3 regions of the Luteibacter sp. 9133 genome follow, and region 1 is predicted to be linked to each of the others. Evidence: predicted binding sites of a transcription regulator. Region 1 holds the regulator's gene; each other region holds the start of a gene.

Region 1 (4,763 bases):
TCGCAACCAGCCGGCCGACGTCGTCTCCAAGTCGTTCGATGGTTCCCAGCAGCCCAACGGCAAGGTGATCTGGACGGGTAGCGTCGTCCTGACCCAGGGCACCCTGAAGATCACCGGCAGCAAGGCGACGGGTTATTTCGACGCCGACAGCCAGCTCAACCGGGTGGTCGTCGACGGCAGCCCCGCCACCATCCATCAGCTGGACGACTGCGATCAGCCCATGGACGGCAAGGCTTCCAACATCGACTACAAGATCGACAAGGACTTTGCCGTGCTGACCGGCGGTGCCCATGTCAACCAGCCGGCGAAGGGCAGTGCCGATGGCGACAAGCTCACCTATAACACCCAGAACAGCACGATGACGGGCGAAAGCAACGGTCCCGCACCCGTACACATGACCTTCCAGCCGAAGAGCACCACGCCGGGCGCACCCGCCAAGGCGGCCGGCGCCTGCCCCACTCCGGCGGCTGCGGCCGCACCTGCCAGGAAGCCCTGACCCGATGCTTTCAGCCCAAGGCCTGCAGAAGCGCTTCCGCGCACGCAAGGTAGTCCGTGACTTCGCCTTCTCCATTCGCGAAGGTGAGGTCGTCGGCCTTCTCGGCCCCAACGGCGCCGGCAAGACGACCTGCTTCTACATGGTGGTCGGGCTGATCCAGGCCGACGCGGGCGTAATCAAGCTCGATCAGCAGGACATCACCGGCCTGCCCATGCACGCGCGCGCCAAGCTCGGCATCGGATATCTGCCGCAGGAAGCCTCGGTCTTTCGCCGCCTCAGCGTGTCGGACAACATCATGGCGGTGCTCGAACTGCGCGACGGCATGACGCAGAAGCAGCGCGACGACGAACTCGACAGCCTGCTCGACGAACTGAAGATCGCGCACATCGCCGATCAGAAGGGCATCAGCCTGTCCGGCGGCGAGCGTCGCCGCGTCGAGATCGCCCGGGCGCTGGCGGCACGCCCGCGCTACATGCTGCTCGATGAGCCGTTCGCCGGCGTCGACCCCATCTCGGTGGGCGAGATCCAGCGCATCGTTCGACACCTCAAGGAACGCGGCATCGGGGTGCTGATCACCGATCACAACGTCCGGGAAACGCTCGGTATCTGCGACCGCGCATACATCCTCAACGACGGCGAAGTGCTTTCTCGCGGCACTCCTCAGCACATCCTCGCCGATGAGAAGGTGCGCGAGGTGTATCTGGGTCGTGAATTCCGCATCTAGAGCGCGTCACCGGCCGTCCGGACCGACGCGCGAATCCGGCCGGAAGAGCTAGCCGACCCGACCGCTGGTTTGTGGAGGCCGCAAGGGGTTACGATGGATTCGACACCTCACGCATCGAAGGCATGAAACCCGGACTTCAGTTTCGTCTGCATCAGCAGCTCACGCTGACGCCGCAGCTACAGCAGGCCATTCGGCTGCTCCAGCTGTCGCAGCTGGAGCTCGAAGCGGAACTCCGCCAGATCGCGGAGAGCAACCCGCTGCTTGAGTTTGCCGAAGATGCGGAGTCCGACGCGGATGCCGAAGGCGACGCCGCCGACGAGAACGGTTTCGACGCCGAGTTCCCCTCCCGCCAGGAGCTCCCGGCCAAGTCCTCGAAGGAGGACGAGTCCACCGCCACCCCGTCCGAAGAACTCGCCCCCGAGTGGGACGACGATCGCTTCCACGGCGAGGCGGGTGACTACGCCGGCGCCCCATCGCGTGCCAACGGTGGTGACGAAGACGGTTTCGAGCCGCAGAACGCCGCGCCGGAAAGCCTCCAACAGCACCTGGAGTGGCAGCTCAATCTTTCCCAGTTCTCCCCACGCGACCACGCGATCGCCACCGCGATCATCCACGCGCTGGACGAGGACGGTTACCTGCGCGACGGAGTCGAGGCGGTGGAAGTCGCGCTGCCCGCCGAACTGCGGGCCAGTGCCGAGGAGATCGAAGCGGTACGCCAGCGCGTGCAGCGGTTCGATCCCACCGGCATCGCCAGCCTCGATCTGCGCGACTGTCTGCTCTGCCAGCTCTCGCAGTTTTCGACCGAAACACCGTTCCGCGACCTGGCGATCCGTATCGTCCTTGAAGAGCTGGAGCTCCTCGCGCGAAACGACAGCGTCAAGATCGCCCGTCGGCTCAAGGCCGCCGAGAACGAGGTGGCCAGCGCCGCGGCGCTGATCCGCAGCCTCGATCCGCGCCCGGGCGCCGCGCTGGATGCCACGCCCGTCGAATATGTCGCGCCCGATGTGTACGCGCGGCGGGAAGCGGGGCGCTGGACGGTCAGCCTCAACCCCGACGCGCAGCCCCGGCTCGGCCTGAACCAGCATTACTGCAACCTCATCGCCCGCGCACGCGGCGACGACGCCACCTGGATGAAAGGCCAGCTGCAGGAAGCCCGCTGGTTGCTGAAAAGTCTGCAGTCGCGCGCCGAAACCCTGACCAAGGTCGCGGAAGTCATTGTCCGCCGCCAGAGCGCCTTCCTCGATTACGGCCCCGAGGCCATGCATCCGCTGGTGTTGCGTGAGGTCGCCGAAGAAGTCGGCATGCACGAATCGACGATTTCACGGGTCACCACCCGGAAATACATGCACACGCCGCGCGGCACCTTCGAACTCAAGCATTTCTTTTCCAGTGGCGTGGCGACCGAAGACGGCGGCAGCGCATCCGCCACCGCCATCCAGGCCATGTTGCGCAAGCTGATCACGGGCGAGGACGCACGCCGCCCCTTGTCCGACCAGGCGCTTGCCGAGGAGCTCCATCGACGCGGAATTCAGGTCGCACGCCGTACGGTGGCCAAGTACCGTGAAGCGATGCGAATTCCCAGCTCCAGCGAACGCGTTCGCGCAGGTTGAGAAACATCGGGGGGAACCCCGGCGGAGGTCCACGGTCTCATCAATTCAGGCTTGAGGAGCGGCAACCCCGCCGTTCCGATCTCGTCGCCATAAGGCGACACCCTCAGCAAGAAGGAGGCGTCATGCAAATCCAGATCAGCGGCCAGCACGTCCATATCACCCCCGCTCTGCGCGAGCGCGTGGAACAACAAATCGGCCGCTTCGAACGCCTTTTCGACAATATCAAAGCCCTCGACGTGGTCCTTTCCGTCGATAAGAACGAGCACAAGGCCGGAGGCACCCTGCACTGTGCCGGCACCCGGCTCCATGGCGAAGGCGTGGCCCGCCTGGAAGACGACAACAAGGGCGACACGCTTTATTCCGCCATCGACGCCATGATCGGCAAACTCGCCGACCAGCTTCGCAAGCACAAAGAGAAGCTGAAGGATCACCATAACGCCGAAGGCCGCGACGCGCGCGTCGCCAGCACCGACTGACGAGAGCGCCCGGCGGCCGCTCGCGCGCGCCGCCGGGCCTCCTCCCGCGTGTTGATGGCACAATAGCCCAGCCGGCGCCCTCGCGCCGGCTTCGCTATCTAAAGGGATCACCCGCGTGGATCGGCTCACCGCCAGACAACTCTTCGACGGCGTCTACGAACGTATGGCGCTTCGCTGGGCCGCCGGCATGCGCGGCGAGGCCCGCGTGCTCGAGCCCAATGCCAAGCAGAGCCGCCGTCCTTCGCTGGTCGGTTACCTCAACGTGATCTACCCGAACAAGGTGCAGATCATCGGCACGGAGGAGCTCAACTACCTCGACGGCCTCGAATCGCGCCAGCGCTGGGAGGTCATCCACAAGATCGCCGCCTACCAGCCGGCCGCGCTGATCGTCACGAAAGACCAGTCGATCCCGTCCGATCTGCGCGAAGTCGCGGAAGAAACCGACACGCCGTTGTGGCAGAGCACCAAGCGCGGGCACGAGCTGCTCACGTATCTGCAGTACCACCTGGCGCGCACGCTCGCACCCCGGGTCACGCTTCATGGCGTATTCCTCGAGGTGTTCTCCATCGGCGTGCTGATCACCGGCGACCCGGGCTCCGGCAAAAGCGAGCTGGCGCTGGAACTCATCAGTCGCGGCCACCGCCTGGTCGCCGACGACGCGACCGAATTCACCCTCATTGCGCCAGACGTCATCGACGGCGCCTGCCCCGAGCTGCTGCAGGACCTCCTCGAGGTGCGCGGCCTGGGCGTGCTCAACATCCGCGAGATGTTCGGCCATACGGCGGTCAAGCCATCGAAATACCTGCGTCTGGTCGTGCACCTCAAGCCGTTGACCTCGGGTGAAGACATCGACGCGATGACCCGCCTCACCGGCGACGTCAGCCGGCGTAACGTGCTGGATGTGGACGTCCCCAAGATCACCATTCCCGTCGCACCCGGCCGCAACCTCGCGGTGCTGGTCGAGGCGGCCGTGCGCAATCACGTGCTCAAAAGCAAGGGCATCGATCCCGCACAGACCTTCATCGACCGTCAGGCGCACCAGATGCGTCGCCTGCCGCCATGGTGACCGACGTGACCGAGGAAACCATGAGCCCCATCGTCGAACCCGGCGCCATCCATCTGGTCGTCCTCACCGGCATGTCCGGCGGCGGCAAGACGGTCGCCCTGCGCGCGCTGGAAGACCTCGAGTTTTACTGCGTCGACAACATGCCCGCCGAGCTGATTCCCCAGCTCGTCGCCGCCGTCAGCCAGGGCGAGCATGGACCGCGCCGTCGCATCGCCGTGGGCGTCGACGTGCGCAACCGGCGCATCGATCTCTCGCGCATGCCCCACGTGTTGTCCGAGCTTTCCACAGCGGGTGTCCACGTCCATCTGATCTTCCTGGACAGTCGCGACGACGTCCTGATCAAGCGCTACTCCGAGACCCGCCGCCGTCACCCGCTGGCGGCGGAAAAACT
Region 2 (4,763 bases), 2.3 Mb from region 1:
GGTCGCGACCGCCGTGGCCGAGCATTTTCGGGACCAGGGCAAACGCGTCCTGCTGCTGATGGATTCGCTCACCCGTTATGCCCAGGCGCAGCGCGAGATCGCGCTCGCGATCGGCGAACCGCCGGCCACCAAGGGTTATCCGCCGTCCGTATTCGCGATGTTGCCGGCGCTGGTGGAGCGCGCGGGCAACGACGCGGAAGGTCGCGGCTCGATCACGGCGTTCTACACCGTGCTCACCGAAGGCGACGATTACCGCCACGATCCGATCGCCGACTCCGCGCGCGCCATTCTCGACGGTCATATCGTCTTGTCGCGCGACATGGCGGAAGCCGGTCATTACCCGGCGATCGACATCGAAGCGTCGATCAGCCGCGTCATGCCGGCGGTCGTCAGCAAGGATCACATGCGTTCCGCCCAGCGCTTCCGCCAGGTGTATTCGGCGTATCGCCAGCAGCGCGACCTCATCGCGGTGGGGGCGTACCAGAAGGGCAGCGATCCGCGTACGGACGAAGCGATTGCCTTGTATCCGCGTCTTTCGGCCTTCCTGCAGCAGGAAACCGATGTGCCGGTGGATCTGGCCGATGCGGAAGCCGGCCTCGTCGATGTCGCGAGGACTAACTGATGGCCTCGCGTGCCGACCGCCTGCAACCCGTTGTCGATATCGCCGCCGAGAAGGCGGAGGACGCGACGCGTGCGCTCGCCACGCACCAGCGGACGCTTGCCGAGAGCGAACAGCAGCTGGCCGAGCTACGTCGCTATCGCAACGAGTACGCGGCGATGCCCGATGGCATCGGCGTCAGCGCGTTGCTCAACCGGCAGCAGTTCCTGCAGAAGATCGACATGGCCATCGTGCAGCAGATGAGCGAAGTCCAGCGTCGTGAGCAGGGGCTCGAACGAGCGCGCCAGTCGTGGGCGGAGGCCCGCGGCCGTGCCAAGGCGCTCGAGTCGGTGACCACCAGGTATCGCGACCAGGAACGTAAGTCACAGGATCGTCGGGAGCAGGAACAGGCCGACGAGCGCTCGCAGTACCGCCGTAACCCGAGGGGTTCGGCATGATCTCACCGGAAGCACCGCATGAATAACGCTACTGTCGCCCTCAACCTCGCCCGCCCGGTCAGCCAGGCACCCACGTCCGCGTCGAACGCGACGGCCAGGGCGAACGACGACACGACCCCGTCGAAGCGCTTCGACGCGGTGCTCGACAGCGCGCATGCCCAGGCGCACGCCGGCGCCGGCGGCACGGTCAGGCCGCATGCGGCTGACGCCCATGCCAGCAGCCGCGGCAACGCACCGTCCGACACGCACAAGGCGAAGGACGACAGCGCCGACAATCGCGACGACAAGAGCACGACGTCTGCCAAAGCCGATGACGGCAAGGTTACGAGCACGAAAGCGGATAAGACCGCCAATCAGGATGACGCGAAGAAGGACGACACGTCCGACAACGACGACACGCCCATTGCCAGCACGATGCTCGCCCTGATCGGCGTACCGCCCAAGGTGACCGAACTGGCGTCGAAGACGCTGGGTGCCCTGAAGGGCGCCGCCGGGAAGACGGGCGATCTCAGCGCTGGCGCGTTGGCCATGGGTCTGCCGAACGCTGCCGCCGTGACCGGTGGCGACGGCAAGGGTGCGATGCTGGCGTCTACCGAGGGCGCCGGTGCCCTTGCCGATGCGACCGCGTCGACGGCCGCCGGATCCCCGCTGGCTGCGCTTCTGGCCGCGCGCACGGTGACCGTGGGCACGGGAAAGGAGGACGCGGCGTCGCCTTCCGATCCGACGACCAGCCCGATGCCGCTGACCCACACGCCCGGTCTGGCACCGGTGGACGGCGCGGCCTTGCAGGTACAGGCCACACAGGCCGCCACCTCGCCGCAGTTCGCCCAGGAACTGGGCGAGCAGATCGCCTGGATGGGCGGTGGTGACGTCAAGGAAGCGCGGATCAAGTTGCACCCCGAAGAGCTGGGCAGCATGGACGTCCGCGTGAATGTCGACGGCGGCAAGGTCAATGTCGCGATCATGGCGCAGCACCCGGCAGCGGTGCATGCCGTCCAGCAGACGCTCTCGCAGCTCGACACGATGCTGGCGCATCACGGCCTGTCGCTCGGCCAGACCGACGTGGGTCAGCGCCAGAACGGGCAGGATGACGGGCATGCCGGCAACGGCGGCGCGGGGCAGGGTGGCGCGGACGATGCACAGGGCGCGACGGTCACACTGGCGACCTCGCGCGTATCCCGCGGTCTGGTCGACGAAGTGGCCTGACGATCGATTGGGTGACGACGAATTGGCGCGCGTCAATTCGTCGTCGCGGCGACAACGCGTATTCGGGGCGACGACGGTGCGACGCGAGGCGGGATGCGCATCGCGCTACATGTACGCAGATGGCACGTCGCTTGCAACAATACCCGTGAGCCCATCGGGCAACGACGATATCGCATTCGCATCACAGAGGTTTTTCACGCATGGCCGCAGCACAGATGGACGCGCCCGAAGGCGCTCCCCTAAAGAAGAAGGGCAAGGGCAAGTTGCTGATCATCGGCGCGGTCATCGTGCTGGCGGTGGGCGGTGCGGGCGGCTGGTTTCTGATGAAGGGCGGCCACGGCAAGACGAGTGCGGCCGATGCCGCCGCGGCGGCCAAGGCCAAACCGGCGGTTTATCTGCAGCTGGATCCGGCCTTCGTGGTCAATTTCCAGGACGAGGCGGCGCTGCGTTTCCTTCAGGTCGGTGTGAACGTCATGTCTCACGACCCGGAGGCGATCGCCGCGGCGAAGGAAGCCGATCCCGAGATCCGCAATGCCTTGCTGATGCTGTTCTCCGCGCAGGACGTGAAGTCCCTGTCCGACGTCAAGGGCAAGCAGAAGCTGCAGGCCGCCGCGCTCGCCGAGATTCAGCGCGTGCTGAAGGAAAAGATCGGTCGCCCCGGGGTGGACGCGGTCTATTTCACCAGCTTCATCATGCAGTGACGGGACACCCGCAGCCATGAGCGACATTCTCACCCAAGAAGAAATCGACGCCCTGCTCGCGGGTGTGGAAGGCGGTGCCGTCGAAACCGAGGTCGAGCTGCCGCCACCGGGCGGTGTTCACGACTACGATTTCACCCAGCAGGACCGTATCGTGCGCGGGCGGCTGCCCACGCTGGAGATGGTCAACGACCGTTTCGCCCGGTATTTCCGTGCCAACCTGTTCAACGTCCTGCGCAAGTCCTGCGAAGTGTCGGTGCTTGGCGTGAAGATGACCAAGTTCAACGAGTACGTTCACTCGCTGGCGGTGCCGAGCAATCTCAACCTCATTCGCATCAAGCCGCTGCGCGGTACCGCGCTGATGGTGTTCGAGCCGCGCCTGGTGTTCACGGTGATCGACAACTTCTTCGGTGGTGACGGCCGGTACCACGCGCGTATCGAGGGCCGAGACTTCACGCCGACCGAGAACCGCGTGATCCAGATCGTGCTGGCGGAGGCCTTTTCGGCCATGGCGGAAGCATGGGCGCCGGTCCTCAAGATGCAGTTCGAGTTCCTCAATTCCGAGATCAACCCGCAGTTCGCCAACATCGTCAGCCCGACCGAGACGGTGGTGGTGTCGCGCTTCCATATCGAGCTCGACGGCGGCGGCGGTGAAGTCCATCTCACGCTGCCGTATTCCATGGTCGAGCCGATCCGTGAACTGCTCGATGCTGGCGTGCAGAGCGACCGGGCCGAGCGCGATGAGCGCTGGATCCAGAACCTGCACGAGGAAATTCTCGATGCGGAAGTGGAGATCACCTCGATGCTGGCCGAAGCGCGCCTGACCATCGGCGACTTCCTGCACCTGCGCAAGGGCGACATCATCCCGATCAGCCTGCCCGAAACGGCAACGGTCTTTGCCGAAGACGTGCCTATTTTCCGGGGCCGCATGGCCAACTCCGGCGGCAACAAGGCGGTGCAGTTCGATTCTCTGATGCGCAAGCGCGGCGAGGGCAGGGCGATGCCGGTGACCACGACGGAGCCGATGCCCGTACTGGCGTGAAGTGCCGTCAATGGACCGGCTCGGTGACTAACTGCCGTCGAGCGTCAGGTTTCCGCCGAGCGTCACTTTCCGGGCGCGAGACGTGACCGGAAAGCGTCGTTCAAAGCACTGAAAAAACACGGTAAATTTACAGTCTCCAGCGTTTCGACAGCGTGGCACGCGGATTGCTTCATAGCTCCCGTAACCCGGTAACGACACTCTGGAACGGACATGAACGAATCCACGCTCGACAATATCGAAGGCACCGATGCCGCCCTGGCCCGGACCATGGGGCTCGGCAGCGAGGTCAACCTCGACGTCATTCTCGATGTGCCGGTCACCATGGCCATGGAAGTGGGCCGGACCAGGATCAGCATCCGCAACCTGCTGCAGCTCAACCAGGGCTCCGTCGTCGAGCTCGACCGCGCCGCCGGTGAGCCGCTGGACGTCTTCGTCAACGGTACGCTGGTCGCCCACGGCGAAGTCGTGGTCATCAACGAGAAGTTCGGTATCCGGCTGACCGACGTGATCAGCCCGGCCGAGCGCGTCCGCAAGCTGCGGTGATTCCCATGCGCCGTACTGTCGCCGCCTTCGCCGGTGGCTCCCTTCCCTGCGCCCTGATGGCGGCTCCGGTCGCCGCTCCGGCGGTCGATTCGGGCGCGGAACTGGTCCGCGTCCTGATCAGCCTGCTCGGCGTCGTGGCGCTCATTTTCTTCGTCGGCTGGATGGCTCGTCGTGCTCAGGCACGGGTGAGTCCGGGTGGCCGGAAGATCCGCGTCATC
Region 3 (4,763 bases), 2.3 Mb from region 1:
CAAGTTTCCTCCCGGCGTGCCGTAAACCTCTCTGAGGCGGAAGGCTTCCTTCACGGAACCCCGCCGGACTACGCCGCACAACCTCCGGCATTTCGGTTCCGCTTAAAAAGGATCAATCCCATGGCACTGACCATCAACACCAACATCATGTCGCTGAATGCTCAGCGTAACCTGAGCACCTCGCAGACGAAGCTCTCGTCCGCGATCGAGCGCCTGTCGTCGGGTAACCGCATCAACAGCGCGAAGGACGACGCCGCCGGCCTCGCGATCTCGACCCGCATGACCACCCAGATCAACGGCCTGAACCGCGCGGTTCAGAACGCCAACGACGGCATCTCGCTGTCGCAGACGACCGAGTCGGCCCTCGACGAAGTCACGAACAACCTTCAGCGCATCCGCGAACTGGCCGTTCAGTCGACCAACGCCTCCAACTCTTCTTCGGACCGCGCCGCGCTCGACGCCGAAGTTCAGCAGCGTCTGTCGGAAGTCACCCGTATCGCCACGCAGACCAACTTCAACGGCATGAAGGTCCTGGACGGTTCCGCCCAGAACCTCAGCTTCCAGGTCGGTGCAAACGTCGGTGAAGTCATCAACGTCAGCCTGAACCAGGGCATGAAGTCCAACCAGGTCGGTCAGCTCGCCACCGGTTCCGCCACCCCGTCCCTCGTCGCTACGGCCGCCGTTGCCGGCAGCAAGGGCACGACGGTCGCCGGTCAGGCTACGACCAACTTCGACTTCTCGACCACCGCGTCGTCGTTCACGGTCAACGGCCAGACGGTCACGCTGGACCAGAACTACACCAACGCCGCTGGCCTCGCCACCGCGATCAACAACCAGCTGTCGGCCAACGGCGCCGGCGCCTCGGTGACGCAGAACGCTGGCACGTTCACCTTCACCAACTCGGCCAACGGTGCAACCTCGCCGACCGTCGGCGGCGCAGGCGCGGCCGCGCTGTTCGGTACCACGACGTCGACGGCCGGTACGGCCGACGTCGCCGTCGGCGACGCCACGCCGATCACGCTGGCTGCGGGCGACCTGACCCTGCAGGTCGGCAGCAATGCCGCTTTCAGCGTCACCGGTACCTTCAAGACCACGCAGGACATGGCCGACGCCATCAATGCTAAGTCGGGCGAAGGCATCAACGCCTATGTCGCCACCGACGGCTCGCTGAAGTTCTCGTCGTCTTCGGCCATCACGGTCGGCGGCACCAAGGCGGCGGCGTCGGGCTTCACCGCTGGTGCGATCGCTGTATCCACCACTTCCACCCTGGCAGATTCCAGCGTGAAGACGGTCGATGGCGCCAACGACACGATCAACCGTATCGATGCCGCCCTGCAGTCGGTCTCCGACCTGCGCTCCACCCTCGGCGCGGTGCAGAACCGCTTCGAGTCCACCATCTCCAACCTGCAGAACATCTCGCAGAACCTGACCTCGTCGAAGTCGGCCATCACCGACGCCGACTTCGCTCAGGAAACGGCGAACATGTCCTCGGCTCAGATCCTGCAGCAGGCCGGCGTCTCGGTCCTCGCCCAGGCCAACCAGAGCCAGCAGATCGTCACCAAGCTCCTCCAGTAATGGTGACACCGCCATCCCAGGGCTTGCCCGGGTTGGCAGGGTAATTGCTTAGTTGTCCACGGCTGGCTCCCACTGGGGGCCAGCCGTCGACAAATTGGCGCCCCGGGCAGTGAGGCGTCTTCACGGAGAGTCTCATGGCCACCAGTAGCAGCACCGTTACGCTCGGATCCAGCTCCATCGACGTCGCATCCATCGTTACGAACCTTGTGAACAACAAGCGTGCGGCGAAGGACAGTCAGATCTCGACGGCTCAGACCAGCACCAGCACGCAGATTTCGGCGATCGGCAATTTCACCTCGTCCCTGACGAGCTTGCAGGCCGCCATCAAGTCCCTGACCGACGGCACCGCGTTCTCCACGCTGAAGACCTCGATCGGCGACTCCACCGTCCTCTCGGCGACGACGGATTCCACGGCCAAGGCCAACGTCTACAACATCGCCGTTACCCAGCTCGCTACCTCGCAGAAGACCACCTCGGGTGCGTTCGCCAGCGCGAAGACGACCGAGGTCGGCACGGGCACCCTGAGCATCGCGGTGGGTGACAAGTCCATGAGCGTCGATATCGCCTCGCCGGCGAACACGCTGCAGGACGTGCGCGACGCGATCAACAACTCAAAGTCCAATCCCGGCGTCACCGCCAGCATCGTCACCGGTACCGACGGCGCGCATCTGGTGCTGACCTCGCAGACCACCGGCGCGGCCAACGCGTTCACGGTCACCTCCAGTGGCGGCGACGGCGGCCTGGCGCAGCTGGATTTCGATCCCGCGACGGATACCCCGACCATCAAGGCGCAGGACGCCTTGTTCACGGTCGACGGCACGGCGGCCAGCAGCCCCACCAATACGACCTCGACGGCGATCGACGGCGTGACACTGTCGCTTGCCAAGACCGGCTCGAGCAGCATCACCATCAGCAACGACACCAGCTCGGTCAGCACGGCGATGCAGTCGCTGGTCACCGCCTATAACTCCTTCGTTTCGACCTACAGCACGCTGACCAAGTACGACGCGACCAACCAGCAGGTCGGCGCCCTGATCGGCGATGCCACGGTCAATTCGATCAAGAGTCAGGTCTCCCAGCTGCTGGGTTCGCAACTGACCGGCGCCACCGCCAGCCCGCGCTCGCTCAGCGACCTGGGTGTGTCTTTCCAGGTCGACGGCACGCTGAAGTTCGACACCACGAAGCTGACCTCCGCGCTGAGCTCGAACCCGAGTGGCGTGAAGGACCTGCTGAGCGGCACCAACGGTATCGCGCCGAAACTCGACAAGCTGGTCACCGGCTGGACCTCGTCCAGCGGCATCCTGACCCAGCGCACCACCAATCTGAATGCCAAGCTCAAGGACCTGGCCGATCAGCAGACCGCCTGGGACTCGACCATGACCGACTACACGAAGCGCCTGACCACGCAGTACACGGCGCTCGACACCATGATGACCAAACTCAGCAGCACCAGCAGCTACCTCACGCAGCAGTTCGACGCGCTGACCAAATCGTCCTGATCGCAGGACAGGAAACCCACATGGCACTTGGATACTCCCGCGGCGCTGGCGCCTACCAGCAGGTCCGCACCGGTGGCGGCCTCGAGCAGGCCGACTCGCACGGTCTCATCACCATGCTCATGGATGGCGGTCTGGAACGCATTCGCCTGGCGCTGGCGTGCATGGCTACGGGCAACGTCGCGGGCAAGGGCGAGGCCATCTCGAAGACGATCGAAATCGTCGGCGGTCTCCAGTCGGGCCTCAATCACGACGTGGCCACGCCGCTGGTTTCCCAGCTGGACGCCCTGTACGACTATATGAGCCGCCGTCTCGTACACGCCAATCTGCATAACGACGCCGAAGCCCTCGAAGAAGTCGCGCGCCTGCTCGGGCAGATCCGCGACAGCTGGGTGGCCATCCCGGTCGAGGCTCGTCAGCTCGCCGGAGCAGGCGCATGAACGACACCCTCTGGTGCGACCTCCCGCGCGTCCTCGACCTGACCGAGTCCATGCATGCGGCCGCCAGCGAAGGTCGCTGGGATGAGCTCACTGAACTCGAAGCCCAGCGCGAGCCTGTCCTGCGGCAGGGCAGCATGCGTCCGGCCCCCGAAACGCTCGAGTCGCTGAAGTCCATCATGTTGCTGGATGGCCTGATCAAGGATCTCGTCTCGGCCGCTCGCGACGAGACCGCGGCGCAGTGGGACACGTCCCGTCGGGTTCGCCGCGCCGTCGCCGCGTATAATTCGTTCTGATCGACACATCCTTTGGCGGGGACGGACGGATGACTGACGAAGCGTGGAAGGCATTCTCCGATCGCGTAGCCTGGGATTCCCGGTTTCACGCCACCTGTGAGATCACCGAGCGTCCCGATCCGGCCGGCCTGGCCTTGATCAACGACCGCAACACCAATGTCCTGGTCGCCGTGTCCGCCCTCATGGACCGGCGCAGCGACACTGGCGAGGACGACAGCCCCCTGACCCAGGAAGTGGCCCGTCTGGACGCCAAGCTCAACGTCCTGATGGAGATCGTCAACCGGCTCCTTCTGCCTCAGTCCGTCCTGCCACCCCGCATTCCGGTCCGCGTGAACGCCGCCGGCGCCGCCTTGCCATGGGACGGCCTGCCCGCCGTGGGCACCCCGGTGATGCTGAAGCTGCATTTCGACGTGTGCCGGGCCCTCCCGCTGGAGCTGCCGGGCGTTCGCCTCGCCGGTCCCACGGACGGCAAGGGCTTCATCGCCTTCGAGGGCCTGACGGAGTCCGTCCGCGACGGTATCGAGCGACTGGTGTTCCGCCAGCACCGCCGCCAGGTCGCCGAAGCACGAGCTCACGCACGGCCTCAGGACGGCTCGGGCGAGTGAAGTGACCTTTTACGTCACGTGACGTAGGAACGTCGCGTGGCGTCCTGCGTCACATTCGTGACGCGTGTTGTCAGTGCTGACACCAAGGGGCGCCCTCACGCCGTCATCACTTGCCGAAAAGGTTTTCCTCACACCTCCGCAAGCCCCGTACTTACGTGACTCTCGGCCTTGTGGCGCCAGAATTCCGGCGTTGGCACGCTCCTTGATTGATACCTTGCAACGAAGGCGACGGGATTCCATCGCGAACCCGCTCACGGGCCTTCGATCACACGCAACGTGAGGTATCTCAGGATGAAGTCTTCCAACTTTCTCGTCGTCGAATCCGACGCATCGCGCGCTGAAACCGTCGCTTCC

What was found. The regulator sigma-54, encoded in region 1, starts transcription at its own class of promoters, with help from an activator protein. The targets are predictions, from matches to a motif close to TGGCACGNGCNTTGC.
Region 2: the regulator sigma-54 is predicted to act here: its motif matches at 2,383-2,397, upstream of FA87_RS13850 (flagellar basal body-associated FliL family protein).
Region 3: the regulator sigma-54 is predicted to act here: its motif matches at 1,609-1,623, upstream of fliD (flagellar filament capping protein FliD).

What each region holds. Positions count from the first base shown of each region.
Region 1 is NZ_JUHO01000001.1:905,028-909,790, reverse strand. Features, by position in the region: gene lptA (lipopolysaccharide transport periplasmic protein LptA) at 1-496, shown strand, start outside; gene lptB (LPS export ABC transporter ATP-binding protein) at 501-1,220, shown strand; gene FA87_RS03760 (RNA polymerase factor sigma-54) at 1,343-2,830, shown strand; gene raiA (ribosome-associated translation inhibitor RaiA) at 2,953-3,306, shown strand; gene hprK (HPr(Ser) kinase/phosphatase) at 3,422-4,372, shown strand; gene rapZ (RNase adapter RapZ) at 4,378-4,763, shown strand, end outside.
Region 2 is NZ_JUHO01000001.1:3,187,545-3,192,307, reverse strand. Features, by position in the region: gene fliI (flagellar protein export ATPase FliI) at 1-622, shown strand, start outside; gene fliJ (flagellar export protein FliJ) at 622-1,056, shown strand; gene FA87_RS13855 (flagellar hook-length control protein FliK) at 1,075-2,262, shown strand; gene FA87_RS13850 (flagellar basal body-associated FliL family protein) at 2,463-2,963, shown strand; gene fliM (flagellar motor switch protein FliM) at 2,980-4,002, shown strand; gene fliN (flagellar motor switch protein FliN) at 4,213-4,545, shown strand; gene fliO (flagellar biosynthetic protein FliO) at 4,551-4,763, shown strand, end outside.
Region 3 is NZ_JUHO01000001.1:3,198,235-3,202,997, reverse strand. Features, by position in the region: gene FA87_RS13915 (flagellin) at 121-1,575, shown strand; gene fliD (flagellar filament capping protein FliD) at 1,710-3,074, shown strand; gene fliS (flagellar export chaperone FliS) at 3,095-3,511, shown strand; gene FA87_RS13900 (flagellar protein FliT) at 3,508-3,804, shown strand; gene FA87_RS13895 (PilZ domain-containing protein) at 3,834-4,409, shown strand; gene FA87_RS13890 (sigma-54 dependent transcriptional regulator) at 4,701-4,763, shown strand, end outside.